Aeoliella mucimassa: one gene and its partner. The protein of the gene in region 1 interacts with the protein of each later gene in a pairwise test. Links are inferred from orthologs where the notes say so. Each region holds a gene or a part of one and is shown on either strand. Other genes may lie near its edges.

Region 1 (2,737 bases):
TTGGTCCTCTCGGCCGCGTGCTCGGCCCTCGCGGGTTGATGCCTTCGCCTCGTGCGGGCACCGTGACCCCCGATGTAGCCAAGACCGTCGAAGAATATAAGGCGGGTAAGGTTGAGTTCCGTAACGACAAGGGTGGCAACATCCACGCAATCGTTGGCAAGCTGAGCTTCGACTCGGACAAGCTTAACGAGAACATCCAGGCGTTCATCGATCGCATCATCAGCATGAAACCTTCTGCTGTGAAGGGTGTTTACGTGAAGAGCGTGCACCTGAGTGCGACCATGAGCCCGAGCGTTTGCGTAGCCATTTAATTCAACAGGGTGAGCAGCCTGGCTGATCACCAACCCCTGACCCCCCCGACTGTCATGAGTAAGCTTGTAAAAAACATGATTACCAACGAGCTAAAGTCTCGTTGGGATGGCGTGACCGACGCCCTGTTGGTGGATGTGGCCTCGCTCGAAGCCAACGACACCGTGGCGCTCCGCCGGCAACTGCGTGAAAAGAATATTCACCTGCTTGTGGTTAAGAACAGCCTGGCTCGCCGGGCTGCTGAGGGCACGACCCTAAGCCCTGCGTTCGATGGAACTGCTGGCACCACTGCTGTGGTGTGGGGTGCAGAAGACATCGTTTCGCTGGCCAAGGAAGTCACCAAGCTCTCGTCCAACAAAGAGTTCGAGAAGTTCACCGCCAAAGGCGGTGTAATGGACGGAACCAAGATCTCGCCCGAAGAGGTCAAGCAAGTCAGCAAGTGGCCAAGCCGCACAGAACAGCTCAGCATTCTGATGGGTCAAATTCTATCGCCGGGTGCGACGCTGTCTGGTCAAATGCTTGCTGGTGGTGCTAACCTTGCCAGCCAGATCAAGCAGATCAGCGAAAAAGAAGACGCCGCAGAATAGATTCGAATCAACACTAAAATCAACTCGCAAGGTCTTTGGTGCAGCCTGAGTAGCGATTGCCAAGCCCCGCGAATACCGACACCGTCAATTGACAAGGCCCGCCCGCGGCCGATCCAGCGAGAAAGGGAACCGTAACCATGAGCGACGAAGCAGTTGCCGAATACTCCGAAACCACCAAGGACCTCGGAGAGAAGATTATTGGCCTGACCCTCAAAGAGGCGAAGGAACTTAGCGATTACCTGAAGGACGTTCATGGTATTGAGCCCGCTTCGGGTGGTGGTGCCGTGATGATGGCTGCTCCCGCCGAAGGCGGTCCTGCCGCTGCGGAAGAGAAGACCGAATTCGACGTCGTGCTCGAAGGCTTCGGCGACAAGAAGATCGGCGTCATCAAGGAAGTCCGCACCGCGACTGGCCTGGGTCTGAAGGAAGCCAAAGAAATGGTCGAAGGCTGCCCCAGCAAGGTCAAGGAAGGTATCTCGAAAGAAGATGCCGAGAAGCTCAAGGAAGCTTTGGAAGCAGCTGGCGCTACGGTCTCCATCAAGTAGCACTCAATCGTGTTCCCTGCCCCTTCATGGTGCAGGTACGCGTGAGTGTCGCTGGATGCCGTTTCGCGTGGCAAGGTAAGGGGTGCGCGAATTTCGCCACCCCAACCTACCCACACCGCCTAGCCTGCGGGCTTTTTGTGCGTGGTGGAAGTTACGCGAGTGCCCATAGTGGTCGGTTTCTGGTATAACACCTTAACTGGCCACGCTTGCTTGCCTTCCCTTTCGGCCGATTGCATGAGCTTTCCGCTGCTGTCCATCCTCATCGCCCCTTCGGTGAAGTGCGAAGTAGGCCGCTGCGCGCCTTTGGTGCAGCCGGCCTTCCGTACGTTTATCGAAGTGACTGGCGTATCTGCCCGCGTGTCGCCTCGGGCCCTTCACGTTCGATCAACGGACCCTTACGTCCAACCAATGGAGTAGTTCCGCCATGGCTGTGCCTGCGCAACGACGTCTCGATACCAAGGAAATCCGTGTTTTTGGTGGCGGCCGCGATCCGCTGGAACTCCCAGACCTGACCGCGATCCAGACCGCCAGCTACGCCAACTTCCTTCAATACACTGGTAGCGGCAAACCCGCGCAGAAACGTAAGGACGAGGGCCTCGAATCGGTATTGCAGGAAATCTTCCCGATCGAGAGCTACGACAAGTCGATTAGCCTCGATTACCTGCATTACGAACTCGGCAAGCCCCGCTACGATCCCGACGAATGCCGTCAGCTTCGCCTGACCTACGGCCGCCCGTTCCGCATTTGGCTGCGTTTGAACAAAGGGGATGAGCCGGTAGAAGAAGAAGTGTACCTGGGCGACCTGCCAGTGATGCTCGGCGGTGGTGAATTCATCATCAACGGTGCCGAGCGGGTGGTTGTGAGTCAGCTGCACCGCAGCCCTGGTATTGACTTCGTAAGTGAAGTCGAAGTTGGTGAGCGCAAGGTCTATAGCTGCCGAGTGATCCCCGAACGTGGTAGCTGGATCGAAGTCAACACGACCAAGAAAGACAGCATCACGGTACGTATCGACCAGAGCGGTAAGTTCTCGGTGGTTACCCTACTGCGTGCGATGGATCCGAAGTTCTCGCTCGACTCGGACATCCTGCGGGCGTTCTTCGAGACGGCTAAGCAAAAGATCGTCGACGGTCGCAGCGCGACTAAGATCGAAAGCAAGATTGCAGTCGACGACATCGTCTACCCAGTCGGCAGCGATCGCGCTGGCGAGATCATCGTCGAATGCGGCAATCGCATCACGAAGAATACTGCTGAAATCATCTGCACATCGGGTGTGAAGAGCGTGGAGATCATGGATCC
Region 2 (7,543 bases), 160 kb from region 1 along the record:
GATCATCTACATGAACAAATTGGACGATTGCTATTCGTACCCCTCGAGCAACCATCCCGGTGGTGTGAACATGGCGTTCTGCGACGCTCGCGTGGAGTTCGTTACCGATGGCATCGACCTGACCGTGTACGGCCAGCTATTGACGTCCAACGCTCGCCGCTCGTCGTACGCTCCTGGCGGCACGCCCGATCGCAACTTGCCACCAGTGTCGGGCGACGCGTTCTAAGTCGCCCGCTAGCAGACCACTGGCGGTCCACCGCTGGTCGGATTAGTGGAGTTACAACCATTGCCACCGAGGCTCGCGAGAGTCTCGGTGGTTTTTTGTTGCGCTCTCGCTAAAGAAATTCTGCGACACCCGTCGCCATACACGGGGTTTGTATTCTTGAAAGCCAAAACGTTCGTTGCTAGCAAATCGCACTTGGCACACGGGTTAGGCGGTGGCGGGTTTCCCCTTCTGCTCCGCTCACAATTAGACAACCGAGACAGGCTCTCTGCCTGATCCTCCAGATACGATCAAGGAGATCACGATGACCAAATGGTTGATGCTGTGCTTGACACCGCTGGCCATGCTGCTGGCGACTTCCGTTTACGCACAAGACGGACCACCCGCCCGGGAACGCGGCCAGCGCAATCCCGAGAGGATGAAGCAACTAATCGAGCGTTTCGACAACGATGGCGATGGTGAGCTAAGCGTCAAAGAACGTCAAGCCGCTCGCAAAGCGTTTGCCGAACGCCAAGCCAATCGTGGACCACGCGATGGTCGCGGACCTCAAGCCGAACGTGGACCACGCGAAGGTCGCGGACCACAGGCCCAACGCGGACCACGTGAAGGACGCGGACCGCAGGCCCAACGTGGACCACGCGATGGTGCAAAGAAACCAGAAGGCAAGGGCAAGCCCGATGCCGCGAAGGCCAAAGGCGACAAGGCCAAACTAGCCAAGGATAAGTCTCCAAAGGCCAAGGCAGCCAAAGGCAAGCCAGCTGCTGCGAAGCCGACCGGCATGCCATCGCCCGATGCGATTTTCGATCGCCTCGACGCCAACGACGATGGCGTTTTGAGCAAGGAAGAGTTCGCGACCCTCGCCAAACGCATGCAAGCGGTACGTCAGAATATGCAACGCAGCATGAGCCAACGCCGAGGACCCACAGGGGGTGGACCTCGCGTGGCCATGCAATCGAAGGGCCCCAATGGTCCTCGTCAACGCGGTGAGTTCCAAGGCCGTGGCGGTCGCGGACCCGGCCAAGGTGGACCAGCGGCTGGTGGTCCCGGACGTAGTGGTTTCGGCCCTCGCGGCGCGGCAGCCAAGTCCGATAGCGACGACGAGACCCCCAAGCCCGAGTTCCAGGGTCGCGGTAATCGCGGTCCTGGTCGCGGTGGCCCCGCCTTCGGCGGCCCCGGTCGTGGCGGACAGGGCGGTCCGGCGGCTGGCTTCGGACGCGGTGGCTTCGGACGCAGCGGCGATGAAGCCAAGGCCGACGATGCCGACGACAAGGCGAAAGCCGAAGCCCCAGCCCGCGGTGGACGCGGCGGCTTTGGCCAAGGTGGTCCTGGATTCGGCGGCCCCGGATTCGGTGGACCTGGCTTTGGCGGACCGGGCCGTGGCTTCGGTCGTCCGCAAGCAGAGGCAGATGGCGAATAGCCTTCGGTAGCCTCGTAACAATCCCCCCCGCTGATACCCCTCCGCTGAGCTTCGGCTTTGCGGAGGGGTATCTTTTTGCGTGCTTCCGTTATCTCCCTGCGAGAACGGGCTAAAACAGCAGACATCGCCCGTTTCGCGGGTTACACTTCTAGTATTGCTGGCCCGGCGCGAGCCGATTCGATCGCATCGATCCTGGCGGTTATGCCGTTGTTTGCTCCCATTGCCAGCAGCAAATATAATGGCGGAAAGAACTTCCGTTGCTCCTGTGTCTGCTCACCTGGTTACGCCACCATGCACCGACTGTGTCTGCTTGCCCTATCCCTGCTTGCCCTATCCCTGTTTGCCGCGACTTCGCTCGTTGGCAACACAGTTGCCGCCCAGCCCGAACGTTCCGGCCCACGGACGTTTGCTCCCGGCGTGATCACGACGATCGAACCCGAGATTCTCTCAGAGGAAACCTATAGCCGGAAACCGATGATCGAGATCACGGCCAACCAGGCCCTCGATTGGGATCCCGCGACGATTGCGAAGACTCGCACGCTCTACAGCCAGGCCAAGCAAACCACGTTCACCAACGAAGTTTGGGGGCTGGAATTCAGCTTCAAACCACTGCGGATGGTCACGGTCGAGGTGCCGAACGCCCAGGGCGAGAGCGAGCGAAAGCTGCTGTGGTACCTGGTTTACAACGTGCGAAACACGGGCGAGCGACTCAAAGCCGTGGAAAAAGAGCTGGGTGAGTTCACCGCCGAACCGGCCGAACCTAAGCCAGTCCGCTTCCTGCCGCACTTCGTGCTCGAAGGCCAGGATCGCGACACGAATGGCCAGAAAATCTACAAAGCGTATCTCGATCGCATCATCCCCGGCGTGGTCGAAACCATCCGCCAGCGCGAGGTGCCTGGTCGCGAATTGCTAAACAACGCCGAGATGGCGGCTACGCCGATCGAAGTCAGCACCGAAGCCGAAGACCACACCGTGTGGGGCGTGGCGATCTGGGAGCAAGTCGACCCCGAGATGGACTTCCTGTCGATCTACGTGAGCGGTCTGACCAACGCGTACGTCTGGGCTGACCCCGAAGGGGAGTACCAGGCAGGCGACCCGGCAGGCAAAGGCCGGCGAATCGCGGCCAAGACACTTCAGCTCAACTTCTGGCGTCCGGGTGACGAATTCCTGGAGAACGAGAAGGAAATTCGCTTCGGTGTTCCCGACGGCAAAGCCGACCTGTACGGCGTCGACGAGGGGGTTGCCTACCAGTGGACCTTCCGGTAGGATAGCTAGGCTCCGAGGGGAATATTGTTCCCCCAACTACCCGTACAACCCCGCAGCGGCGGCATTTTTCGCTTATTTGCTGCCGCGCGACTCCAACGTGGAGGCCCCTGAAATGGCACATAAAAAAGGTCAAGGTTCGAGCCGCAACGGTCGCGATTCGAATGCCCAACGTCGCGGCGTAAAGAAGTACGGCGGCGAAAAGGTGATTCCGGGCAACATCCTGATCCGTCAGCTCGGCAACAAGTACCACCCCGGCATCGGCGTTGGCCAAGGCAAGGACTACACCTTGTTTGCTTTGGTCGAAGGCCAAGTGATGTTCGACCGCGAAGGTCGCCGGATAAACGTGGTTCCCACTGCCTAAGTAGCAGCCAGGTGCCATCGCTAGCTGGGTGCCGCCAACCGAACAGTCGCAGAGGGACGCCAGGTGCGTCCCTTTGTTTTTGCGCTAGCCATTCCTACCCCGCCTGTCCCACGCTAAGTTCATGTTTGTCGACCGCGTAGAAATCGAATTGCAAGCCGGCCGCGGTGGCGACGGGTGCGTGAGCTTTCGTCGCGAGAAGTTCATCCCCCGCGGTGGTCCCGACGGCGGCGACGGCGGCAACGGTGGCAGCATCATCGTCGTGGCCGAAGCCGGAGTCGACAGCCTGGCCGCGATGGCCCATCGTAAACACTGGCGAGCCAAGAGCGGCACGCCTGGCTCTGGCAGCAATCGCCATGGAGCGAACGCCGACGACCTGATCATCCGCGTCCCGCCCGGCACGCTGGTTCGCGACTCCAAACACAATCTCGTGCTCCGCGACTTGGCCAACGCCGGCGACCAGGTAGTAGCCGCCCGCGGCGGGCAGGGTGGCAAAGGCAACGCACGCTTCAAAAGCTCCACGAATCAGGTTCCGCGCGAGTCGACCCCCGGTACCGAAGGCGAGCAGCGAATGATCGTGTTCGAGCTGAAGCTGATTGCCGACGTCGGCCTGCTTGGCAAACCGAACGCGGGCAAGAGCACGCTGCTGAGTCGAGTATCACGGGCGCGGCCCGAGATTGCCAACTACCCGTTCACGACCAAGAAGCCGAACCTCGGTATCGTCCAAGTCGACCTCGACACCGAGTTCGTGATGGCCGACATCCCGGGCCTGATCGAAGGGGCCCATAGCGGCGCCGGCCTGGGGCTCGAGTTCCTCCGGCATGTCGAGCGCACGCGAGTGTTGCTGCATCTGGTCGAGCCGATGCCGATGGATCAATCGGATCCGATGGCCAACTATCAAGCCATCCGCAAGGAACTCGAAGAGTACTCGGCCGATCTGGCGGCCCGCCCCGAAATCATCGCGGTAAGCAAGGCCGAACTCCCCGGCGCGGCCGAACTGGCCGAGCAACTCGCTGCCGAAACAGGCCGCGAAGTGTTTACCTTCTCGGCGGTTACCGGCGAAGGGCTCAAGGAACTACTCGGCCGCACGTTTACGATGCTCAAGGACGCCCCAGAGTAGCAGCCAGCGTTCGAGCGTCCGCTCACTTGGCAATCTCGCGATAGTAATCGATCGATCGCTTGAGCCCCTCGGCAAGATCAACCGATGGCTCGTAGCCCAACAGCTCTTTGGCCTTCGACACGTCGGCCAGGCTATCGCGGACGTCGCCGGCGCGGGCTTCGGCGAAGATCGGTTCGATCTCGGTTCCCAACGCTCCGTTCACGGCCGCGATCAAATCGAGCAGCGTTGCTTGCCGACCGCAGGCGACGTTGATCGACTGGCCGACCGCTTTGGTCGACTCGGCCGCCAGCAGATTGGCCTGCACCACGTCGGCCACGTACACAAAGTCGCGCGACTGCAGTCCGTCGCCGTAAACCGTGGGGCGCTCGCCGGCCAGCATCTTGCTGACGAAGATCGGTATCACGGCCGAGTACTCGCTGGTGGGATCTTGCCGGGGGCCATAGACATTGAAGTACCGCAAGCAAACCGTTTCGAGCCCAAAGCTCTTGGTAAACGCCTGACAGTAGTACTCGCTGGCAATCTTGGCGGCCGCGTAGGGAGAGAGGGGATCGAGCGGGTCGTCCTCGCACTTGATCGGCGTGGGGCGATCGCCATACGCAGCGCTCGAGGCGGCCAGAATCACCCTTCGCGCCCCCGCCTTGTGGGCTTCGGTCAGCACGTTGACCGTCGCGGTCGCGCATTCCGCGTGCGATCGCAACGGATCGCGGACGCTCGCGGGGACCGACGCCAACGCGGCCTCGTGATAGACGACTTCCACCCCTTCGAGGGCCGAGGCCATAATCTTCGCATCGCCGGCGTTGCCTTCAATCAGTTCGACTTTGCCAGCCAGATGGTCGAGGTTGCGACGAAAACCGCTCGACAGGTTGTCGACCACCCGCACCTGCTCGCCCCGCTCGACGAGCGCCGTAGCGATGTGCGATCCAATGAAACCTGCCCCGCCGGTAACTAAGAAGTTCGTCATCGCAGTGAAATCCATCTCCTCACACCAACAGCACCTGTCCAACCTGCAAACAAACGCAGGAAGACTGCTGGCGAGTTACCGGTAAGCGGCGATTGCGTGCTAGTTGTTGTATCGCAGCGTCTTGAACAACTGACGATAGTCGGCGCGATGCGCGGCGGCCGTATCGATCGGCAGCGACATCTCGTCTTCGATCACCAGTATATCGTCTTCGGTCGACAGCGAGTGTTCCGAGGGCTGAGCCGCACGGTCGGCCTCTTCGGCCAGATTGGTCACCTGATCGAACAGTTCTTCTTCGGTATCTTCGTCCAACTCTGTCGGATCGACCGCATGCTCTCCATCGTCCAGTCCATCGACTTCCACCACGCTGAAACCAGCGAATGGTTTCTCCGCTTCCAGCTCCAGTTCCTCCAGCGGTTCGGCTTCGTCGATCACCCCAGCAGGCTGGTTGATGAGCACGCTGTTCTGCTCGACTGGCAAACTCACATTGCTGAGCATCTGCCCCAGATCGGCATCACTGGTGCTGGTAACACGAGGACGCCTTGCCGGAATCGCTTGCTCGAGCGAGGCAAACTCGTTGATCACCACTTCTTCTTCGAAATCGTCACCAAACAGGTCGTCGACACTCGGAGTCGGCTCGACCGGTTGCATGGGCTCCATGGCCACCAACTCGGTGACCGGCTCAACAACGCTGGTAACCGACTCGATCGCAGCAGGCGGTTGCTCTTGAGACTCGGCCACAGGAGTCTCAAACGCTTCGCCTACCTCGATCGAAGCCTCCAGCTCGAGCTCGAGTTCGAGTTCCAGCTCCTCTGCATCCGATTCGCTGTCGGCTTCCGGCTGATGAATACGGGCGGTCACCGGAGAGGTTTCCACGGTCGACTCGGCCAGCTCGTACTCCCCGTCGTCTTCGGAGAGCGGGCCATACTCTACCACCTGCTCTTGCTCGGGCTCGTGCCCCGCGATCTCCGGCGTGTCGGGCAGGTTCCACGGGGTCGGCAGTTGCTGCAGATCGGCCCATGCATTCTCGACGCTTCGCTTCGTGACCTGCAGGTCGCCATGCTCGGCGGCCAACACCAACGCCCGATCGCACACCTGGTTGACCAATCGCGCGATGCCATCGGTCGCCCGAAAAACTGCATCCAGCGCATCGGCAGTGAAGAGTTTGTCGGGATCGACCCCAGCAGCAGCCAGGTGCCCGCGCACCATTTGGGCGGTGTCGCCGTGACTCAAAGGAGACATGTAACAACGAGCCGCGATGCGTTGATTGAAGGCCTCGATCTCGGGCTCGGTGAACGTTTCCTCGAGCGCCTGCGAACCAGCGAGCAACAGCCGCACGACGGGAGTCCCCTGGTAGGCGACATTGCCCAGGATGCGCAGCTCTTCGAGCAGCCGCACCGGCAGCGACTGGGCTTCGTCGACCAGTAGCAACATGCCCGTGGTGCGAACATCGCCCGACGATAAGTAGTCCATCAAAGCGAGTCGCAGGTCGCCTTCGTCGCGCTGACGATAAGGCTGACCCAGCTCAAACAAAATGGACTGCAGCAACGCCCGACGGGTGCAGAGTTGGGCACTGGTGAGACAAACGACCGGGCGGTTCTTGCCGATATCGCCGGCAAGCACCTGCAAGAGCATCGACTTGCCAGTGCCAGGCGCGCCGATCAGCAAGGCAGGGCCTTCGCCGCGATCGAGACAGCGTCCGAGGATGCCGCGCGCCTCTTCGGCAGCAGCAGCAGGATAGTAGCGATCCACCCGGGCATGAGTTGGGAACACACGCTCCGTGGCGCGGGCCAGATCGGCAATCGTAGGCATCGGTTCATCCTTGAGGGGGGAGTGGCTTGGTCGTACCGCCTTGGTACACAGTCGCGTACCTCGTCGTTTCCATCGGCCAGGTTGTACGGCTAACTCCAATCGGGGAAAAAGGTTAAACTAAACCCCATAAGTCTCTAATCGGCAGCTAGCGAAGCGCGACATTCGCCTCGCTGATCGATTCGTAAAGATCGTCACCTCCCGGGCGGCTCGCACCCCTCGTTTTCTAGTACTTATATAGGCGCATTTGATGCCGATCCCCTTTCGTATAAAAGTGTGCGGACTTACCTCCCGCGAGCAGATGGTGTCGGTGGTCGAAGCGGGGGCCGACGCGTTGGGACTGAACTACTACGAAAAGAGCAAACGCTTTGTCGGCGAGTGGAAACTGCCAC

Evidence for each region.
Region 2: the proteins of rplL (region 1) and obgE interact in binary tests that used the Escherichia coli proteins (3 or more experiments, as listed by UniProt). The link is inferred for Aeoliella mucimassa from one-to-one orthologs.

The regions. Positions count from the first base shown.
Region 1 is NZ_CP036278.1:5,364,219-5,366,955, forward strand. It holds rplL (50S ribosomal protein L7/L12), read left to right. Parts: upstream 1-1,033; coding sequence 1,034-1,441; downstream 1,442-2,737. Other genes in the region: rplA (50S ribosomal protein L1), read left to right, coding at 1-311; rplJ (50S ribosomal protein L10), read left to right, coding at 366-896; rpoB (DNA-directed RNA polymerase subunit beta), read left to right, coding at 1,866-2,737. UniProt on the Escherichia coli protein: The binding site for several of the GTPase factors involved in protein synthesis (IF-2, EF-Tu, EF-G and RF3). Is thus essential for accurate translation.
Region 2 is NZ_CP036278.1:5,525,756-5,533,298, reverse strand. What follows is about bases 2,468-5,386. They hold obgE (GTPase ObgE), read left to right. Parts: upstream 2,468-3,388; coding sequence 3,389-4,384; downstream 4,385-5,386. Other genes in these bases: Pan181_RS21700 (SDR family oxidoreductase), read right to left, coding at 4,407-5,345; rpmA (50S ribosomal protein L27), read left to right, coding at 3,019-3,267; Pan181_RS21715 (hypothetical protein), read left to right, coding at 2,468-2,906. Also shown: Pan181_RS21725 (DUF1559 domain-containing protein), read left to right, coding at 1-226; Pan181_RS26820 (EF-hand domain-containing protein), read left to right, coding at 528-1,640; more of Pan181_RS21715, read left to right, coding at 1,932-2,467; Pan181_RS21695 (ExeA family protein), read right to left, coding at 5,445-7,154; Pan181_RS21690 (phosphoribosylanthranilate isomerase), read left to right, coding at 7,402-7,543. UniProt on the Escherichia coli protein: An essential GTPase which binds GTP, GDP and possibly (p)ppGpp with moderate affinity, with high nucleotide exchange rates and a fairly low GTP hydrolysis rate.